One region of the Vreelandella sulfidaeris Esulfide1 genome, then DNA from elsewhere that is predicted to be linked to it. Evidence: predicted binding sites of a transcription regulator. Region 1 holds the regulator's gene; each other region holds the start of a gene.
What was found. The regulator PhoB, encoded in region 1, activates phosphate uptake and scavenging genes when phosphate is short. The targets are predictions, from matches to a motif close to TGTCATANNNNTGTCANA.
Positions count from the first base shown of each region.

Region 2: ACW44H_RS03310 (CYTH domain-containing protein) is a predicted target of PhoB. The motif match lies at 5,144-5,161, and genes of this name have one in related genera.
Region 3: ACW44H_RS17635 (PhoX family protein) is a predicted target of PhoB. The motif match lies at 1,899-1,916, and genes of this name have one in related genera.

Region 1 is NZ_CM133364.1:4,135,633-4,142,492, forward strand. Features, by position in the region: gene cysZ (sulfate transporter CysZ) at 1-161, shown strand, start outside; gene ACW44H_RS19210 (copper chaperone PCu(A)C) at 249-740, shown strand; gene ACW44H_RS19215 (hypothetical protein) at 1,469-1,780, opposite strand; gene phoR (phosphate regulon sensor histidine kinase PhoR) at 2,083-3,375, opposite strand; gene phoB (phosphate regulon transcriptional regulator PhoB) at 3,378-4,067, opposite strand; gene ubiA (4-hydroxybenzoate octaprenyltransferase) at 4,189-5,082, opposite strand; gene ACW44H_RS19235 (chorismate--pyruvate lyase family protein) at 5,117-5,626, opposite strand; gene ACW44H_RS19240 (DUF2238 domain-containing protein) at 5,795-6,400, opposite strand; gene ACW44H_RS19245 (NAD(P)/FAD-dependent oxidoreductase) at 6,497-6,860, shown strand, end outside.
Region 2 is NZ_CM133364.1:698,442-705,301, forward strand. Features, by position in the region: gene mnmC (bifunctional tRNA (5-methylaminomethyl-2-thiouridine)(34)-methyltransferase MnmD/FAD-dependent 5-carboxymethylaminomethyl-2-thiouridine(34) oxidoreductase MnmC) at 1-1,007, opposite strand, end outside; gene ACW44H_RS03290 (YciI family protein) at 1,165-1,464, opposite strand; gene ACW44H_RS03295 (PHP domain-containing protein) at 1,616-2,530, shown strand; gene ACW44H_RS03300 (L-threonylcarbamoyladenylate synthase) at 2,633-3,256, shown strand; gene ACW44H_RS03305 (ion transporter) at 3,258-4,136, opposite strand; gene ACW44H_RS03310 (CYTH domain-containing protein) at 4,209-5,123, opposite strand; gene ACW44H_RS03315 (TIGR00153 family protein) at 5,261-5,941, shown strand; gene ACW44H_RS03320 (inorganic phosphate transporter) at 5,953-6,860, shown strand, end outside.
Region 3 is NZ_CM133364.1:3,785,779-3,792,638, reverse strand. Features, by position in the region: gene ACW44H_RS17645 (TonB-dependent receptor domain-containing protein) at 1-1,499, opposite strand, end outside; gene hemP (hemin uptake protein HemP) at 1,597-1,767, opposite strand; gene ACW44H_RS17635 (PhoX family protein) at 1,978-4,113, shown strand; gene ACW44H_RS17630 (YciE/YciF ferroxidase family protein) at 4,227-4,718, opposite strand; gene ACW44H_RS17625 (DUF1127 domain-containing protein) at 4,823-5,146, opposite strand; gene ACW44H_RS17620 (LysR family transcriptional regulator) at 5,330-6,223, shown strand; gene ACW44H_RS17615 (FadR/GntR family transcriptional regulator) at 6,263-6,860, opposite strand, start outside.

The sequences.
Region 1 (6,860 bases):
GGTGGCAAAGCCTCAGCTTTGGCGGATTGGTCACACTTATCACCTGGATTCCATTGGCCAATCTTTTTCTGCTTCCTGGTGCAGTGGCGGGCGCCGTACTGCTCTGGGATGACCACTACAGAGACGCATATAATGACGCACGCGGCATCACACCACAGTAGGCGCTTATTACCTGTGCTCGGCGACTTTGCTACTGTTACGTGCTAGATCACGCTCCTGCTCTCAATCAACAATAAAGGAATAAACGAATGATCAAACCCATCACTTGGCTGGGTGTGTGTGTTGTCAGCGCCCTTTCTCTGGTGGCGTCAGTAGCGATAGCTCATGACGTCCAAACAGACGCTATGCGTATCGCGCACCCCTTCGCCACCCCAACCCCTCCGGGAGCTAGCAACGGCGCTGCTTATGTGGATATCACCGCCTTGTCAGCCCCTGTTACCCTGATGGGTGCAAGCAGCCCAGCCAGCGACACAGTTGAACTGCATGAAATGCAAATGGACGGCGATATGATGCAGATGCGCCATGTGGACGAGATTCACGTCGAGGTCGGGGAGACCACTACCATGCGCCCCGGAGGCGGCTTGCACTTAATGCTGATTGGATTAGCCGAGCCGCTAAAAGAGGGCGAACGGTTTCCCCTCACGCTCACCTTTGCTGAACAAGGTGATGTGGACATCGAAGTCTGGGTACAAAGTGCCCAAGAAGGTAGCGAAGCTGCGGAAGGCCATCACCATCACTGAGTGCTATTGTGCTTCTGGACACAAAAAATCAGACCCCGCCTAGGCAGGGTCTAAGAACACAATTTATGACAATGGCTAACACTAGCTTCCATTCCTTTTGTGGGATTCCAACCTTGGAATTTAACCCTGACTAGCGCTCTGATTGTCGTTTGATCCATTCCTTGAATCCATGTGCATCCCTGATGTGTGGCATGCATTTGCATGATTCACCCACCCCATTAACGTAACATATCTCCAGCCTATTGCAAGTTTTTGTTACAAAACGTGTCCAATGCTTTCATGCTGCGTTAAAAAATTTATGCGTATGCCTAAACTTCGCAGTTGCTCATTATTTCTAGCCAGCCTTAGCTAGACCAACCGGTGCAATCGTTATAGAAAACAGAGAGAAGGGATGTAAAAAGGTAAAGAAAGAGAAAGAAAAGGAAAGAAGAAAATACTGGGATAGCGAGGATAGCGAGGATAGCAAAAGCAGGCAACAAAAATTAGGCCCCGTTTACGCGGGGCCTGACATCAGAATAGGTAATAACTAACACTAGCTTCCACTCCTTGTGCGGGACTCCAACCTTGGAATTTACCCTCACTAGCGTTTTGATTGCCTACTGATTCATCCATGAATCTAAAAACCATCCTTGCCTATAAAACTTCCTGTTTTGATCGCTTCATCATCCATTGAAAAAGCATATCTTGGATATCGTAAAACTAACCTTTGATATCAAATAATTGAAAAATTAATCAGCGCTATTTTCTTCAACTACTTCTTCAGGTGTGTACTCTTGATCGCCACTAGCATCTGTTGAATTTGGCTCACCGACAGTATCTGGACCTTGGGTATTATGGTCAGTCGTCAGTTCTTTTTCTTCGTAGTCGCCTGATTCTGCCTTATCATGAGATTGGGTATCCAACGGCTGCTCCTCAACCGTAATACCTTGGTTTTCATCAATAGCAGAGTCTTCATCTGTTTGAGCAAAGGCTAATGGGCTCGCCACTAAACCAAAAGAAACACCTAAAATGCCAGCTTTCTTGAGAAAATCCTTGGACATCATATTCCACCTCCGATCGCTGTTTGATACTGCTTCGTTAAGAAAGAAGGGCTAACCAGTAGCCAGCATTTCCTGCGGTCGTCTTCCTTAACCATAATAGTGCAGTGATTATGCCAATCAACCAATAATTAAATAAAGTATATAATAATCAACAATTTAATAAAAAATTCAGCTATTTTTTTAAAGCGAAACAACTAAAATATAACGTAGAAAATGTGTAGAAATGACACATGCGCAAAGTATTACCAATCTTGCATGCCAACATTGCACACATCTACAAGAATTATGCGATGTAACCCGTCTCAGGATTGGATAAGACGCGAGGAGGGGAAGATGCAGCGAAAAAGTGCGCCTTTGCCGGGGTGGGATTCAACGTGCAGTTGCGCATCATGACGTAACAACACGTGCTTCACGATCGCCAAGCCTAAACCGGTGCCGCCGGTCGCGGTGCTACGTCCTTTATCAACACGGTAGAAACGTTCGGTTAGTCGGGGGATATGGACGGGGTCAATACCCTCGCCATTGTCTTCAACGTCTATGCAACCACCGCCGGTAGTGCTCTTTTTCCAGCGTATTGTGATATGGCTTCCCACCGGTGTATAGCGAACGGCGTTGAAGGCTAAATTTGAGATCGCACTACGGATTTCCTGCTCACTACCAAGTAAGCATGCATCACTTTCAAGCGCTACGGTAATGGTATGTCGCTGATGCGAAAGAGCCAGCGCATCATCACAAATGCTTTGTAGTAAAGGACCCAGTGACAGTGGATGATGATCTTTACCCCCCTGGTCAATTTCGAGACGAGATAGAAGCAATAAATCATTCACCAAATTTTGCATTCGCTGCGTCTGTTCTTGCATTTGGTGAATGCTCTTTCCAAGACGCGGAGGCAGTTGGTCGGCAATATCGGTGTAGGTTTCCAGGTAGCCGGAAAGGACCGTTAAAGGAGTGCGCAGCTCGTGGGATACGTTGGCAACAAAATCACGCCGCATCTGCTCTAGGCGATGCAAGCGAGTAATATCCCGTGCCATTACCAGCCTTTCATCATCACCATACAAAGTAATTTGATACTGCAGGATTTGCCGCTCATCAATCGGCGACGTTAGCGTTAGCGGCTCGCTATAGTCCCGCGCATTAAAATAGCGGATAAAGCTTGGGTCGCGCAGGAGATTGGTAATGTGCTGACCACGGTCATGGGCGGTTTGTAGCCCCAGCATGGCTGTTGCAGCGCTGTTCCACCATTCCAGGTCACCATGTCTATCAAGCATCACCACACTGTCGCGCATCGCTTCAGACGACTCTTGGATGCGCGCCAAGGTGGCCCGCAGTCGGCTTTGAGTTATACGCTGACTCTTTTGGTAGCGGTACAAGCGATCAAACAGTTCGCCCCACATTCCTCGGGCCGCAGGCGGTTCGTCGTGAGGATGAAGGGTTAACCACAAGTAGAGTTCGCGCAGCTGCCGCAGGTGGTAAAACAGGCAAACTGCAAGCCCGGCCGCGAGCCCCAACCCAGCAGCGCCCAGCAACCATCCTAAGCAAGTGCCCAGCGCGGCTAGCCACACTAGTCGCCACAGTTCACGACTCCATAGACGCACACTTATACCCGTGCAGAGAAACGGTAACCGGTGCCCCGAACCGTTTGAATCAGGCTTTGATGCACATTGCCTAGCGCTTTTCGTAAGCGACGAATATGCACATCGACTGTACGCTCTTCAACATACACATTGCCACCCCACACTTGGTCAAGCAGTTGGCTGCGTGTGTAGGCACGCTCTTGATGGGTCATAAAAAACTGCAACAAACGATACTCGGTGGGACCCATTTCCAGCGCTTTGCCGTGAGCGCTTACCCGGTGGCTCACTGGATCAAGCAACAGGCCGTTAATCTCAATCGGGTCTTCGACGCCACGCGGGGTCGCGCGGCGGAGCACTGCTTTTAGCCGTGCCACCAATTCACGAGGAGAAAACGGTTTGGTGATGTAATCATCGGCGCCGGCTTCAAGCCCTTGAATTTTATTATCTTCTTCACCCTTGGCGGTGAGCATGATAATGGGGATCTCAGCGGTGGTTTCTTCACGCTTTAAGCGTCTAGCCAGCTCAATACCACTAGTTCCAGGCATCATCCAGTCAAGCAGCAGCAAATCGGGCTGGTGATCAACGACCATGGCATGAGCATCCTGGGCATTATCCGCTTCAAGCACGCGATAGTCAGCCATTTCCAGCGCTACCGCGATCATCTCGCGAATCGACGCCTCATCATCGACAATCAGAACGGTCTTGGCGGTCATACCAGAGCCTCACGGTGTTCAAAAAAACCAGTTCAGAGAAAGCTAGCTAAAGGAAACTAGCTCAATGACATGTCAATGACGATAACACCATGTCTTGATGACAGTTAGATGACAATAGTGATTATTGCCCAGTTGCAGGCCACCAACTTAGCGCGATACCAGCAAAAATCAGCAGGCCCGACCAGTGGTTATTAAGAAACGCCTGGAAGCAGAGATCCCGGTCGCGCTGGTAAATCAAGCGCTGCTGGTGCAGAAAGGTGGCTGCCATGGCGGTAAGCCCCAACCAGAAAAAACCGCCTAATCCGACCCGCCAGCCTACCCAGCCCAGCAATCCTAGCGTGGCCACCTGCAGTAAACCGATCATCAAACAATCCGCATTTCCAAACAGTACAGCTGTCGACTTGATACCAATTTTCAAATCATCGTCGCGGTCGACCATGGCGTATTGCGTGTCGTACGCGACAGTCCATAGCACATTGGCAAAGAACAGCAGCCATGCTTCCAGCGGTACGTAGCCCAGCACTGCACCAAAGGCCATCGGAATGGCCCAGGAGAACGCCGCCCCCAATACCACCTGTGGAAAGTGGGTATAGCGCTTCATAAAGGGGTAAATAACCGCCAGCAATACACCACCCAACGAGAGCAGTACCGTAAACCAATTGGTCAACAGCACCAGGATAAACGCAGCGGCTACCAGAACAATAAACAGCAACTGAGCCTCGGTTTCACTGATACGGCCGGTGGCTAGCGGACGATGTTTAGTACGTTTCACATGGCCGTCAAAGTGGCGATCCGCATAATCGTTCACCACACAGCCAGCAGCACGCATTACATAGACGCCGGCCACAAAAATGAGCAGCACATTTCGCCCCGGTACTCCCTCGCTGGCAAACCACAGCGCCCAAAGCGTCGGCCACATCAACAGCCACGTACCAATGGGTCGATTCAGGCGCATCAGCTGTAAAAAATCTGACACGCGAGCAAACCCCTTTGGCCGTAACAGTGAACGATCCATGTTTACCTCACAGAAATAAGATGCAGACGTTAGCCTAGCGCGAAGGCAAATCCAGTTCATCCGCCATCGCACACGAAAAGTACTCTTGAACCAATAGTGACAGACCGCCGTGTTGACAGCCGTGATGAAAAACCGAGCGCCGGCCCCAAGCACAGCTATTCTCTATTCCCTTCACACTGACACTGGCAAACGGCAGGGGTTGAGACGTGACCTCCAACGGCCCACGCACTACACCTGGCTGACGAAATAACCAGCTGCCTAGCGAGCGCTCACCCAACCCTTCCAAACGATGGCCTTTTACCTGCGTTAGCGGGGCGACCGAGCGCGCCACCACCCATGGCGTGTTATCTAAACACAACGCTACTTCACGCAGCCATGCATAACGCTTAGGGGCAATGCCCAACGCCCGTGCCTCATCTTGTCGTGGCCAGCCTACACCCTGGCACAGCAGCCGCACTCGAAACTGTTTTTCACCACCAGCAGCCATTAAACGAGCGGTTAATGAATCTGTCGAAGCAACCCACTGCCACCAGGAGGTACTCATTGCCGGGCGCGCTGCCGCCACAGGCCGCCAGCGCTGAAAAAGCGGAGCTTGCCGCAGTGATATGTTAAAGCCTGGATTCATAGAATAATGTCAGTATGTTAGTCCATAAGATAAGGCAGGAAGCCAGGCTACTCACTCCACAAGAAAAGGCTACCCATCATTCAATTGCTACTTTTCGGCATTGACATGAAAAAGATAAAACCCTGTGATAGCTAAGGTTGCTCCGATAAAGTTGAAAACAATATCAAGCAGCGTGTTGTAGTAGCCACCAACCCCATTATCCGGGACTAACAACACGACAATAAACTCGATCATTTCATTTACCGCGCCCACGCCCTGTGCTGCCATAAGCGCGATAAAGCCGATGAGTAGCGGGGGCTGTTTCTGACCCAAATAATTTCTCAGCAAATGAAGAAACAGTAAAGCGACGACGGCATAAAGGTAGACATGCACGAATTGATCATACTTGAAAATATAAAATTCCCCTCCGCCGTCAAAAAGGGGAACCATCCGCCACGTGTAAAGTATGTCACCGTCTACTGGAACGCTCCCTCCCAACATATGAAGCAGCCCGCAGACAGAGATGCCCCACAATACGGAAGCCGGGATTCGAGTTTCATAAAGGGTTCCGTAAAGCAGTGCAAAAACAAGTACAATCACCCCGATATAACCCAGAAATTCAATATTCAAATTGACGATAAAATAGGCCGAAAAAACCGTCGTATACAAAGCAGTAAAAATAAGCGCAGCCTTTTCTGACGTTAAAAAATTCATCACCAATCAGCGTCTCCAAGGCAGTTAAAATAGGGGTAATTAGTATAACATAATGCCTTTAAAGGCTTTTTTTCCAGAAACTCTTTTGGTGTTTGCATGCTCGCATCCCCCCATACGCAGGCAGTTTCAACATTTCACACTGAGCTAGTCATTATTGGTACTGGAATGGCCGGTATAGGCCTTGCACGTGCACTGCGACGCTTGGGTGATCAGCGCTCCATTACAATGATTAGTGCTGACAGCGGTGATGATTACAGCAAACCACTGCTTTCAACCGGCGTTGCCAAAGGACTAGCCCCTGACCAATTAGCACAGCGCAGCGCCGCAGAACTTGGCGATGAGCTGAACGCTCGCATTGTTACCCACACCCCAGTAAGCACATTGGATGTGGATAACCGATCAATCCTTCTTGAAGATGAGCAAGCTTCCAGTTATGAAAGACTAAGCTACGACACCCTCG
Region 2 (6,860 bases), 780 kb from region 1:
CAGCGCTGGCTATACAGCAATCCGGCAAGATAAACACGGCTCTGGTGGTTGGTTTCAGCGGCGAGCTTTACATACAGCGCCCCTTGACGGTTACCCGAGCCACCCGCGCCAGGGGCTTCGCGCTCTACCACCGTTACTTGAATGCCGCGCCGCGCCAGCGCTGCCGCAACCGTACTGCCCGCAAGCCCTGCGCCGATAACTGCAACGTGCTTAGCAGGCGCGGCAGGCGGCGGTGTATACCAGGGAGTGGGCTGGCGGCGTTGGTCCGCTGGTGGCGTTTCGATGCTACCGGCGAGCATTTCACGCTTACGGCCGTATCCCGGTACCTTTTTCCAGCTAAAGCCCGCTGCTTTCAGGCCCCGTTTGACAACGCCTGCACAGGTAAACGTGGCGAAGGTGGCGCCGGGGCGAGAACGCGCGGCCATGGCGTTAAACAGTTCCGGTTGCCACATATCGGGGTTTTTGGAAGGCGCAAAACCGTCTAAAAACCAGGCGTCCACTTGGCCATCCAGTAGCATCAAACGTTCCGTGGTATCACCGAAATGAAGGTCCAGCGTCACGCGCTCGGTTAGGTGTAGGCGATGAATGCCGTTAACGGCAGCGGGCCACTGAGCACATAGCACCTGGGCATAATCCGCTAACGAAGGCCAGGCGCTCAACGCCTGTTCAAGTGCTTCACGCGCAAGGGGAAATTTCTCTGTGGATAACAGGTGCAGGCGTGCATTGGCAGGCGCATGTTGCTCAAAACAAACCCAGGCGCAGAGCATATTAAGACCCGTGCCAAAGCCGGTTTCACCAATCACAAAAGGCCGCGCGGCTTCCCAGGCGGCGAAGCGTTCGGGGAGATGATTGGCGTCCAGAAATACATGCTCGGTCTCTGCGCGCCCATCGCCACGGGTGAAATAGACGTCATCAAACGCTGTTGCGTGGGGGGCTCCCTCGTTCCAGGTCAAGGTTGGCGTAGTTAATGCTGCCAGCGGTGGCAAAGCATTTGGACGTTGGGTCACGCAGTTATCCATTAAAATAAAAAGTGGTTAAAAATTGATCAACTTGATGCCGCTGGCGCTAGCTCTGGCTTAGCGCAAAGCGTCCGCCGGGTTTGCACAGAGTTTTCCACAGGCTCTGTGAAAAAGCGGACGGACCCTCCACACTCGCCTATTGGGGTCAAGGCAAAACTTTTTTGAACGGCTTAACAATTACCTTGGCATAGACCCCTGCAATCATGTAAGGGTCGGCATCGGCCCACGCGTTGGCTTCTTCCAGACTGTCGAATTCCGCTACCACCAGACTGCCAGAGAAGCCAGCATCGCCGGGGTTGTCAGCGTCGATAGCAGGGTGAGGCCCCGCTAATACCACACGGCCTTCATCACGTAGCGCTTCCAAACGGGCTAAGTGATCGGGACGAGCCGCTAAGCGACGCTCTAAACTATTGGGCACATCTTCACTGATAATGGCATACAGCATTGACGTATAACTCCTTGATAAAACGAGGATGAAAACGGGCCGTTAATTGACCGCACGGGTAGATACGCGCACCATATCTTAACTGTCGTGAACGATTTATTCACAACAGAAAAGCAGCTTATTCTGACAAACGGGCCACACGGCGTCACCTATGCTTCGACTTCCCTATACTTTTGATGCCGATCAGCGCTACCCCGTTGATTTGCACATGCACTCCACCGCTTCCGATGGCGCGCTAACGCCCACGGAACTGGTAACGCTGTGCGCCGAGCGCGGGCTGACACATATGTCGCTCACCGACCACGATACCATGGACGGCATTGAAGAAGCGGGCCGTGCCGCTGAGCAAGCAGGGCTATGTCTTATCCCTGGTTGTGAGTTATCCACACGCTGGCAGGGTGTGAATATTCATGTGGTTGCGTTGATGCCAGGCGGCTTGCAAGGACCGATGGTGGAAGGCCTGATTCAGCAGCGTGAGGCGCGTATTCAGCGCGCTGCGGTCATTGCCGAGCGGCTGGAAAAAGTAGGTTTATCCAACGCGCTGGAAAAAGCGCGCTTTCATGCAGGCAGCGACCGCCCGTTGGGACGCCCGGATTTTGCCCGTGCGCTAGTGGCTGAAGGCGTGGTACCCGACTGGGCAAGCGCCTTTAAGCGCTATCTGGGCAGCGGAAAGAAAGGCGATGTCAAAGCCCACTGGCCTGAAATCAGCGAAGTTGTGGGCTGGATAGTGGAATCGGGCGGTGTTGCCGTGATTGCCCACCCATTGCGCTACGGCTTAACCCGGCGCAAGCGTGGCCTGTTGATGGATACTTTTCAAACGGCGGGTGGGCAAGCGGTTGAGCTGGTCAGCGGCCAGCAGAACCCGGATAGCACGCGTGATTTGGCGCGACAGCTAGTAGAGCGCGATTTGTATGCGTCCATGGGCAGTGACTTTCACTTCCCTGGCAGTCATGCGGCGCCTGGCAGCATGAGCTTGATACCCCGTACGGCGGCGCCACCCATATGGCAGCATCCGCGGCTAGTGCATCTGCGCGAAGCAGCGCCCGGCCTGTTAGCGGTCGGCTAAGTTAATACCCGCTTAAGTTATCACCCGCTTAAGTTATCCCCAGCTGAGGTCAGCTATGCTGTAGGGACAGCTAAGACAGCGTGCTATGAAAGGAGCAGTTTTATGAGCCAGTATTTCCAGATTCACCCGGAAAACCCGCAAAAGCGTCTGATCGATCAGGCCATTATGATTATCCGTAAAGGCGGTGTAGTGGCATATCCCACCGACTCAGGGTATGCCCTGGGGTGTCATTTAGGCGAGAAGAAAGCCATTGAGAAGATTAAATGGCTACGCTCATTGGACGACAAGCATAATTTTACCCTGGTATGTTCCGACCTCTCGGAAATCGGCACCTACGCCAAGGTGGATAACGATGTTTTCCGGTTGTTGAAAGCGCACACCCCAGGGCCCTATACCTATATTCTGGACGCCACGTCTGAGGTGCCGCGGCTATTGTTGCACCCCAAGCGTCGCTCCATTGGCGTGCGCGTGCCCGATCACCGTATTACGCATGCGCTATTGGCGGCGTTAGGCGAGCCCCTGATGAGCGTGACGCTAATCCCCGTGGGTGATGATCTGCCCATGAACGACCCGGAAGAGATCCGTGAACGTTTTGGCGCCCACCTAGATGCCATTATTGACGGTGGCGCTTGTCATTTAGACCCGACCAGTGTCATCGACTTGCGGGAACTGCCGCCTAAAATTATCCGCGAAGGGCGTGGGGATATTACTCCCTTCCAAGTTTAATCTATTCAGAAGCCGGCTCGTTGTTGGCTTTGCGCGGATCTTCGCTATCTTCGTCTAGCCAGGTGCCGCAGCGCAGACAGTAACGGGCACGCTTTTCATGACGGTCGTACCCGCAACCGGGACAGGCTTCTTCTGAATAACGCTCCTCACGAATCGAGCGGATCACCTGCGCTGAGAATACCCCGGTAGGCACGGCAATAATCGAGTAGCCGAGCAGCATCAATACCACGGTAATCGATTTGCCCAGCGATGTGGCGGGCACGATGTCACCGTAGCCAACGGTGGTCATGCTCACGATGGCCCAGTACATCGACATGGGGATGCTGGTGAAGCCCGCCTCGGGGGATTCAATGGTATACATCAACGCTGCGAACAACGTTATTACCATTAAAATGGCGCTAAAAAACAGCAGAATCTGGCGCAAACTGCGTTTGAGCGCGTCCATCAACAATCGAGCTTCGCCAACAAACTCCATCAAGCGCAGAATACGAAAAATGCGTAGTACCCGCAGCAAGCGAACAATCACTAACCCATGAGCGCCCGGCACGAGTAATACCAGCCAGATGGGCAAAATGGCAATTAAGTCGACAATGCCGTAAAAGCTCTTTAAATAGAGCGTAGGTCGTTCCAAGCAGTAGATTCGCAAGGCTAGTTCGATGGTAAACAGCAGCGTAAAAGCCCACTCGAGATAGAAAAATATATGCCCGTAGCGTTCAGCGTATATTTCGATACTGCTCAGCATGATGACGGCGACGCTCATCAAAATCGCCACAATCAAGGCGATATCAAACGCTTTTGCGCCCGGCGTGTCTGATTCAAAAATAATATGAAACAGTCGGACGCGTAGGTCTTCTTTGCCAGGGGTTAAGTGTAAATTCATTGCATCATCCCGAAGTGAGCCTTAATACGGTCCTGAAAGAATAGTCTTGAAAAGAACACTAAACTTAAACTGTTAGCGTAGCGTGGTTTGGTACGCCAAGCGATGGGCGAGTGCCAACGCAGCTTTTCCATATACTGTGCTGGGCTGGCCAGCCCCATTTAGGCCACTGGTCAGCGCTTGGGCATGAGCGCGCGCCGTTATATCTAGCGCTGGATGCTCGGCTAGCCGCGCTAGTGCCTCTTGGGCATGGGTAAGAAAGGCCGCTTGTTGGCTGTCGTGATAGGCATCCAGGGCCAGCGTGGCACGGTGCAGCCATTCCGCTGGGGAGTGTGCTTCCGGCAGCGGCCAGTGTTGATTGCTGAGCGCATTGCCTCGGGATGCTTTGCTGCTATCAGAAGGGCGTAGCGGCACCTGCTCCGCTAGCTTCAGGGCCAGCGTCCATAGCGCTTCCGGCTCGCCGCTCTTTAATTCGAGTTCCATCTCGCGAATTGACGTGCGGTAGTCACCGCTGATAATAGCGCCCTCATCCAGCACCAGTTCAATATGATTACCCTGGCCTGCGGAACCTGGGGTTACTAAACAATCGGTTAGCTGCCAACTGCGTCGTGAGAAATCGGTACGCAGTTGAGGGGCTAGCGAGTCCAGTACACCGCCAAGGGCGCCTTGAAAGGGGGGCAGTGCGGCCAGCCCGGCCAGATCCAGCTGTGAGCCAGAAACTTGCCACTCCCACTCTTCTCGTTGAGAGAGCCCGCCGCCGCCCTGACCAGCGGTTTTCACCGTTTGCAGTACTTGACCATCTACCTGACGCAGGCGTAACGCAATTCGCGCGTTGGTCAAATCGCCTTCAGGCGTATCAAAGTAGGTATTGACCAAGGTTTGTTGAAGTGCGGGTTCTGACGCGAGGAACGGGTGCTTGACCAGCGCAGCTGGGCCTTCCGGGGCGAGGGCGAGTTTAAGTTCTACTTCCATTGGGCTAGAGTTTTTCATGATGCTCGCTACCTCGTTATCGTGACATTTAAATGAATATTTGGTTACTTTTGTGAACTTTTCATGACGCCGGCGGATGCACTCTTTATACTGGCGCCGCCATTTCCAGGCTCCCCGAAAATAGGCTAAAAGGCATTATGGTTACCTCCAATCCTTTTTCTTCGATGTTTGGCCGCTCGCCATTCCAGCCGCTGTTGGCCCATATCGTCAAGGCTAATGAATGTGCCGATCAACTGTTGCCGTTTTTTGAAGCAACGCTGGTTGATGATTGGGACAAAGCAGCTGAATTGCGCGAAAACGTCACCCGCTTAGAGCACGACGCCGATACGCTGAAAACAGAGCTGCGGTTGAACCTGCCCAACACCATGTTTTTACCGGTGTCGCGCTCTGATTTGCTCGATTTGATCAGCGTGCAAGACAAAATCGCCAACAAGGTGCGCGACATTACCGGCATTATGCTGGGGCGTAAAATGCGCGTGCCGGATGAATTGGCCGACCCGATGCGTGACTACATTCGTACCAGTATTGCTTGTGTCGCCCAAGCCCGTCAGGCATTGGAAGAGCTCAAGGACCTGCTTGAATCCGGCTTTGGCAAAAACGTCTCCGATGTGATGCAGAAAATGATCCGCGAGCTGCACACCCTCGAACATCAAGCCGACGATCAACAGGTGACGATCCGTCGCCAACTGTTCTCGCTTGAGAGCCAGCTACCGCCAGTGGATGTGATCTTTCTCTACAAGATCATTGAATGGGTTGGCGAACTATCTGATCGCGCTGAGCGTGTGGGTAGCCGTCTGCAGATACTGACTGCCCGCTAAGGGGACCTTTCATGCTGATTATTGCCCAGCACGGTGAAATCTTCATTATTTTGGCCTGTTTGTTTGGCTTCTTTATGGCCTGGGGCGTTGGTGCAAATGATGTCGCCAATGCAATGGGAACCTCGGTGGGGTCGAAAGCGATCACCATCAAACAAGCGATCTTAATTGCTGTTGTTTTTGAATTCCTGGGTGCTTGGTTAGCCGGCGGTGAGGTAACCAATACGATCCGCAAAGGCATTATCGACCCTGAGCTATTGCAGGATGACCCGCAGCTGTTGGTATATGGCATGCTGGCAGCGTTGCTAGCCGCGGGTACATGGCTGCTGGTAGCGTCTATGAGGGGGTGGCCAGTTTCTACCACCCATTCGATCGTCGGCGCGATTGTTGGCTTTGCGGTCGCAGGGCTTGGCCCCGCCATGGTGGATTGGGGGGCAGTGGGCACGATTGCCGCGAGCTGGGTAGTGTCCCCTTTGCTGGCGGGTACGATCGGCTTTGTGTTGTTTAAATCGGTGCACTATCTAATCTTTGAAGATGACAACCCGTTTGCTGCTGCGAAACGCTATGTACCTGGCTATGTGTTTCTCGTCGGCTTTATCGTTTCGATGGTGACGCTGACCAAGGGGTTATCCCATGTTGGTCTTGAGTTGACCTTTAATCAAAGCCTGCTGCTATCGATTCTACTGGGCGGCGTGATTATGGGAATTGGCTGGCTGATGCAGCGTCGTATCAAGTTCGAGCACAATGCGAAGGACCACTTTGGCTACGCCAACGTTGAACGTGTATTTGGCGTGCTGATGATCTTCACTGCCTGTGCCATGGCCTTTGCCCATGGTTCTAACGATGTGGCGAATGCGGTTGGCCCGCTGGCCGCAGTGATTAGCGTGGTGCAAACCGGCGGTGAAATCGGTGGCTCCGCGCT
Region 3 (6,860 bases), 350 kb from region 1:
CGGGTATCGAAGTAGCTGGCGCGCAGTTGCCAATCGCCCTGATGCCAAACGGCGCCGCTTTCCCAGGTGTGGCTGGATTCAGGCGATAGGCTGGGGTTGGGAATCCAATAGTTATCTGGTGTACAGAAGAAGGGCCCGGCGCAGAAGCCAGCGAAGTGGCGCTCGTTCGCATAAAGCTCGGACAGGCTGGGGGCGCGGAGGGCTTCGGCGTAGCCGGAGAATAGCATCAAAGCGTCATCGGGCCGCCAAGCGAGACGAAAACGCGGAGACACTTGATCGTGGACGCTATCGGCATCGTTTTGTCCGCTGGCATCGTAACGGTCATAGCGGGCACCCAGGCAAACGTCAAACTGCCCTACACCGCCATCGGCCAGATAGCGACCAGCGGTAAGCGTGGTGTCGAGATAGGCGGCCTGGGTATCGATATCGGCGTTGGGGAAGCCATTGGCGTCACCCTCCGGTCGTTGGCGGGCCTGCTCCAGTTCGGCACCAAATACCAGCGTTTGCGTAAGCCAGCCGTGATTCATGGTGTGGTAGCCGTCACTTTGTAGCCCGACCCGCTCTAGCGTGCGGTTGGCCTGAGCCTCATCAATATCCTGCTGACTAAAGGTAAGCCGTGAAGTGACTTCGGTTGTCCCACTGGGCTGCCAGCGGTGGCCGAGCTGAACGTTGTTGCTCTGAACATCGCGGTCGCGCAGCGGATTGCTGGCATCGGTTGAAAGCTGCTGTGGGTTGGCGGGCTGGGTGGCGTCTTCGTCATAGTGCTGCCAGCTCATAAATACCCGTTGCTCGTCGCTTGGCTCCCAACCACCTTTTAGCAGCAGGCTATTGAGCGTGGCATCCTCTTCTGCTTCATCGCCACCGGCGCGGCGGATGTCGCCAGATTCACTGCGGCCGACTGAAAACAGGCCGTCTACTTCGCCGTTGCTGGTATCGTGGCGGCCAAAGGCGGTAAGGCTTCCCCGCAGCTCATCGCTGGCAGTTGCACCGCCGACGGAAAGGCGCACGCCGCTATCTTCGCCAGGGGTAAGCAGGTCATCGGCATCCACGCTGGTAAAGCTGACGACCCCGCCCATGGCATTGCTGCCATATAGGCTTGAGAGCGCACCGCGCGCTATCTGCACTTCTTGAATCAAGCCAGGGTCGAGGAAGAAGTTACCGATGTGGCCGGTGGAAATATCCTGACGAACGCCATCCAAGCGCACCAGCACCCCTTTGCTGCCAAAACCGCGCATGCTGAGTGTTTGGCCATTGCGGCGGCCTTGTCCTGCGACGTGCAGGCCTGGTTGGCGGCTAAGCACATCTTCGACTCGGCTAGCGGTGGCCAGCACGGCGTCATCGCGATCAATAATATCGATAATCAGCGGTGCCCGGGAAAGGTCGGTAGGCGCTCGGGTGCCGGTGACCGTCACCGGGTTAAGTTCGGCATCATCTGCTTGGGCGGTTAGCAGGGGGAGTAGCGTTAACAAGAGGCCACTAAAGGTGCGTGTGTGTTTCATGTGCCAGAGAGTTCCAACAAAGAGAGGTGGAAGACATCGCTGGCTGGTTGCAGTAAGGCTGCAGGTGGCTGGCTATGATGAGTGACTAACTTTTATATCAGGCGTTAAGTATTAACTTGCCGCTTTTGGTGCGGCGTAAAACGTAGCGGCGCTGTTCATGGTGAATAATCAATTGGCCGGAACTGCCAAGTAATTCTCTACTCTCCACCTCGCGGGGCATTGAGGATGACGTATCTCCCTGACCAGTGCCCTTCTCGGGTAGCTGCATGAGAGAATAACTCCTATGTTAATGATAACTATTAGCGTTAATTTAGCAGAGTTCTGAGCGTCCCTCAATAGGGCCTGGATAGTAAAAGCGTCCAACACTACAAACGGCATTCATCTCTTTGCAGTCTCCCCCGTCATCATGCTGTCACTTAGCCTCTTTAGTGTCTTCTCATGTTCAATTGTGACCTACAAACATCTGGGGGAGACCAAAATGAGTAAAGAGATAGAAGATCATCGCCTGTTTAATCACAGCAGCAATCAACCTTTCGCCGAGGTGTTGGCACGTCATGTATCCCGACGTGATGTGATGCGCGGTGGCTTGGGAGTAGCGGCTGCTTCGATGCTCAGCTTTGGTGGCGCTGCCCAAGCATTTGCTGCAAGTGGCACGCAGAAAACACCCCTGTCACTCGCTTTCGAAGCAGTGCGCGGCTCACTTACTGATGCGATCGTGGTACCGGAAGGCTATGTGGCTCAGGTGTTAGTACCTTGGGGCACGCCGTTAAGTGTGGGCGACACGTGGCAGGCTGATCAGGCTATGACCCCTGAGCGTCAGGCGGCAAGCGTGGGCATGCATCATGACGGCATGGCTGGTTTTGCTCTGGACGCCGATAACGCCTCGCGTCGTTTCGTGCTGGCACTGAACAATGAATATATCGATCAAGCTGCGCTATGGGCGCCCCAAGGCGGCCCCACCAATACCGAAGAGGGCAAGCGGCCAGCAGATGAGTCACGCACCGAGATCAACGCCCACGGTGTCACTCTGGTAGAGGTAGAGAAAGATGCTGACGGCCGCTGGACGCATGTGCCGGGATCGCGCTATAACCGCCGCTTCACGAGTGCGACGGTGATGGATCTTTCCGGTCCTGTCGCGGGTAGCAGCTATGTAAAAACGCAGTTCTCTCCGACGGGCATGCAAACCCGCGGCACGAATAATAACTGCGGCAACGGGGTCACGCCCTGGGGCACTTACATTGCCTGTGAAGAGAATTGGCCCGATATTTTCGTCAATCGTGGCGAGCGTTTCCAAGACGACGCCCGTATCGGTATTCCTACGGACAAGAGCCGCTATGGCTGGGATACCTCAGCAGGCGACATCTCGGAGGAAAATGAGGAATTTGCCCGCTTTGATATTACTCCACGTGGCGAGCGCGCCGAGAATGACTACCGTAACGAAGCACGTACGTTCGGTTATCAGGTAGAAGTCGATCCTTACACTGACGCCGGGGCGGTTAAGCGGACGGCATTAGGGCGTTTTCGCCATGAAGGGTGCTGGTTAGGCAAACTGGAAGCAGGGCAGCCGGTGGTTTACTACTCGGGGCACGATGCCCGCAACGAGTACGTATATAAATATGTTTCTGATGCTGCCTGGGATCCCGCCGATGCCAACCGCCCAGGTGCAGAGTACGATCGTCTTGCCATTGGCAACAAATATTTGGATAACGGCACCCTCTATGTGGCCCGTTTCCATGCAGATGGCAGCGGTGAGTGGCTGCCGCTAACGCCCAGTGCTCAAACACGCGATGGCCGTACGCTGGCGGCGGCATTAGGGCTAGCCGACGACGATGTGGCAGGTCTCATTATCAACACCTGCGATGCAGCGGATTTGTTGGGTGCAACGCCGATGGATCGTCCGGAATGGGCGTCGGTTGATCCCGCGTCGGGCGATGTCTATCTCACCCTAACCAATAATAGCCAACGTACTGCAGAGGATACCTCTCCTACTTTCACCAACGACGGCGAGCGGTTGGAGCAAAGGGGTGTCGGTTACGATCTAGCACCGACCAACGCGGCGAATCCGCGTGCCAATAACGAGGCCGGACACATCATCCGCTGGCGTGAAAGTCGTCTGCCGAACGCCTTTACCTGGGAAGTGTTCGTGTTTGGTGCGGCTACTGATGATGCAGATAACCACTCAGGCCTGACTGAAATGAACCAGTTTGCAAGCCCTGATGGGCTTTGGTTCGACGAGCGCAGCGACGGGCAGGGCATTCTCTGGATCCAGACCGATAACGGCTATGATGGCATCACGGAGTACACCAACGACCAACTGCTCGCGGTCGTGCCCAACGGGCTGGATGATATTAAAGGCGCCGGGCCGGTGGTTAACAGTAGCAATCAGCAGCAGCTAAAACGCTTTGCGGTAGGGCCGAACGGCTGCGAAGTCACCGGTATTTTTGCTACGCCGGATAAAACCGCGCTGTTCATTAATATTCAGCATCCAGGTAACTGGCCAGCCGATGGCGATGCGCTGGCTCAAGACGCTACTGTCGCGGCTAGCGGTCAGGTACGGCCTCGGGCGGCTACTGTTGTGATACAAAAACGCGATGGTGGGCCAGTGGGGGTATAGTTGAGGGGGTTATAGCGGTTTGTGTTTAGCTAATAAGCTAGGCAGTAATGCCAGTAAGAAGGGTGGGCTAATTTGATTAAGCCCACCCTAAATACAGGGAAAATTCAGGTACGTTAACCAGCTTTCTTGTTAACGTTTTCTTTGGCTAACGTGGTTAGCTTGTCATCCGTAGACTTCTCTTCCTTAAGAGTCTCGGCCAGGATGTTTTTAGCTTCGGTGTAACCTAATTGTTCCGCTAAAGAACACAGCGTGCCGTAAGTGGCGATTTCATAATGCTCCACTTTTTGTGCAGCACCAATCAAACCTGCATCACGTACAGCGCCTTTTTCGGTCGCTTCAATCAGTTCCTGGCCTTCCTCGATCAAGCTCTCCATGGCATAACATTTCAGTCGTTTGATGCGGATATCAGGCACGCTATCAGCGACTTTTTCAAGCCTTTCTACCTGGCCTTGGGTTTCATCAAGGTGATGTTTAAAAGCGTCGACCAGTTTGGGGTCATCCGCCGCTCGTGCCATCTTGGGGAGCGCGCGGGTAATTTGCTTTTCTGCACTATTCGTTTCAGAAAGCAAGCGAACGAAAAGCTCGTTAGCGTTTTTAATAACCATGTTTTGCTCCATGCTGGTTGGTAGAAAATTAGCAGTCGCAACTCCATGCGATCATTTAAAGCTAGCAACGAATGTGAGGTTAATAAATATATATAAGTTAAGTTTTATAATGGATTCTGCCCCAGGATTTTTAACGCTTGGATAGCATCCTCCTTCAATGGAAGCTGATTGGCCCAAAGGATATCTTCACGGCGATAACCAATATCTCGGAGTACATGGTCATCGTAGGCCAGCAGCGGCACTATATGGCGGCGGAAAAGCCACCGCCGCCGACAGTGCCACAAGCCCATATCAAACGCGCGAATTAGCCGCATCGACGGCATGGCTGGCACGTAAAACTGAAGTTGTGGCGGCTTGGGCGGCGGCGCTAGCCGACTAGCTTTTTCCCAGGCTTTATGGGCATGTTGGGTAGGATCTTCACACTTCATTGCGCACCTCCTTTTCACAACCGCTGCACAGTCAATGGCGCCAGGGCGCCAACTGGGCAGCGGTGAACAGTGATTCATAAGCGGAGGGTCGCGACCTCTGGTTATCAGCTTGGTACTTTGCCTTGGTTCAATCAAACGAAAAGATCTACACTGTGTGTTAAGTTTTTCTGAAAGGCAGGCGTGATGAATCAACTATCGACGATAACTCCCAGCCGAGCTGCCTTACCGCTGCTGGATAGCGAGGTGCTGCGCACCTTTGTGATGATCGCGGAAAGTGGCAGCTTCACTCGTGCTGCCCAGCAGCTGTTTCGTACTCCTTCCGCGCTGAGCATGCAGATCAAACGCCTGGAAGAGACGCTCGGACAAACGCTATTTGTTCGTGAGGCGCGCTATGTGCGGCTGACTGCCGAAGGTGAAATGCTACTGGGCTATGGCCGCCGACTATTGAAGCTTAATGCCGAAGCCGTTACTCAATTTTTAGCCCCTACCTTAGAAGGGCGTGTGGGGCTGGGTATAACTGACGATGTGGTAGGGCGTATTTTGCCCACTGTGTTAACCCAATTTGCCCGCTCGCACCCGGCGGTGCAGGTCGATGTGGTGGTTGGGCGCAGTATAGATTTGCTCGCTAGGTTGGATGAGGGGGAGCTTGATCTGGCGCTGGTGATGTCTGGAGAACCTGGACAGGCGGCACGTGGTGAAGTGGTTCATAGTGAACCGCTGGTATGGGTAGGTCGGGAGGATGGCGTTGCGGCTCAGCGCAACCCATTACCGGTGACCCTGGCGCAGCAAGGGTGTGCATGGCGAAGAATCGCACTCAACTCCCTGGATAATGCCGGTGTTAATTACCGAATCGCCTACTCCTGCGATCACTGTGCCGGACAAGAGGCCGCTATGCTGGCAGACCTTGCTGTTTCACCGTTTCCGAAAAGCCTGATTCGGCCACCGCTCAAGCGGCTCCACAATGATTCGCTGCCCCCACTCGGCGATTACCAAGTCGCGCTGGTTAAACGGGCAGGCAGTGGTGATGCCAGTGAGGTATTAGCTGAGCGGGTGGTGGAGGCTTTTCGGGAAGGGTGAGCCCACATCATCAGACCTCTGAAGAGGTTGCCAAGTCGGCTAACGCGGTGCCGCACTCAATTCGTTGTCACTTTCATAGGTTAAGTTGGTTTCCCAGCTTTCGCTGCTAACGGCTATCGCTGTGTGAATACCGGCGGTGTCGCCTGCCTTAAAGGCAGCATAGATCGCTTTGTGATCTTTCAAGGCGGTTTTTGGTAGTGAGCGCATAGAGGTCTCCAGCGCGGCTTCGATCAGTTGCAGTAAGGTCTCCCCGACACGGATAGTCATGGGGTTATGAGTGCTGTGCAGTATGGCGCGATGGAAGGCGATATCGTGCTTGGAGGTTTGAGCACCCGCACGGATGGCTTCTTCCATGGCGTCGATACTCTGCTGAATGCGTTGGTGATCCTCTGCTGTGGCGCTATGCATGGCTTGAAGGGTATACGCTGGCTCAAACATAAGACGGAATTCCAATACGTCCCGTGTCATGCCCCGTGCCAGGATCATTCCGAATGCCATTGGGTCGACGAGCGGCGTGCCTGGTTCGCGGCGAATCATGGTGCCTTGGCCCCGTTTGACTTCGACAATCCCTATCGCTTGCAGCATCTTGATGGCTTCACGCACGCTGGATTTACCAATGCCCAGGGTGTGAGTGAGC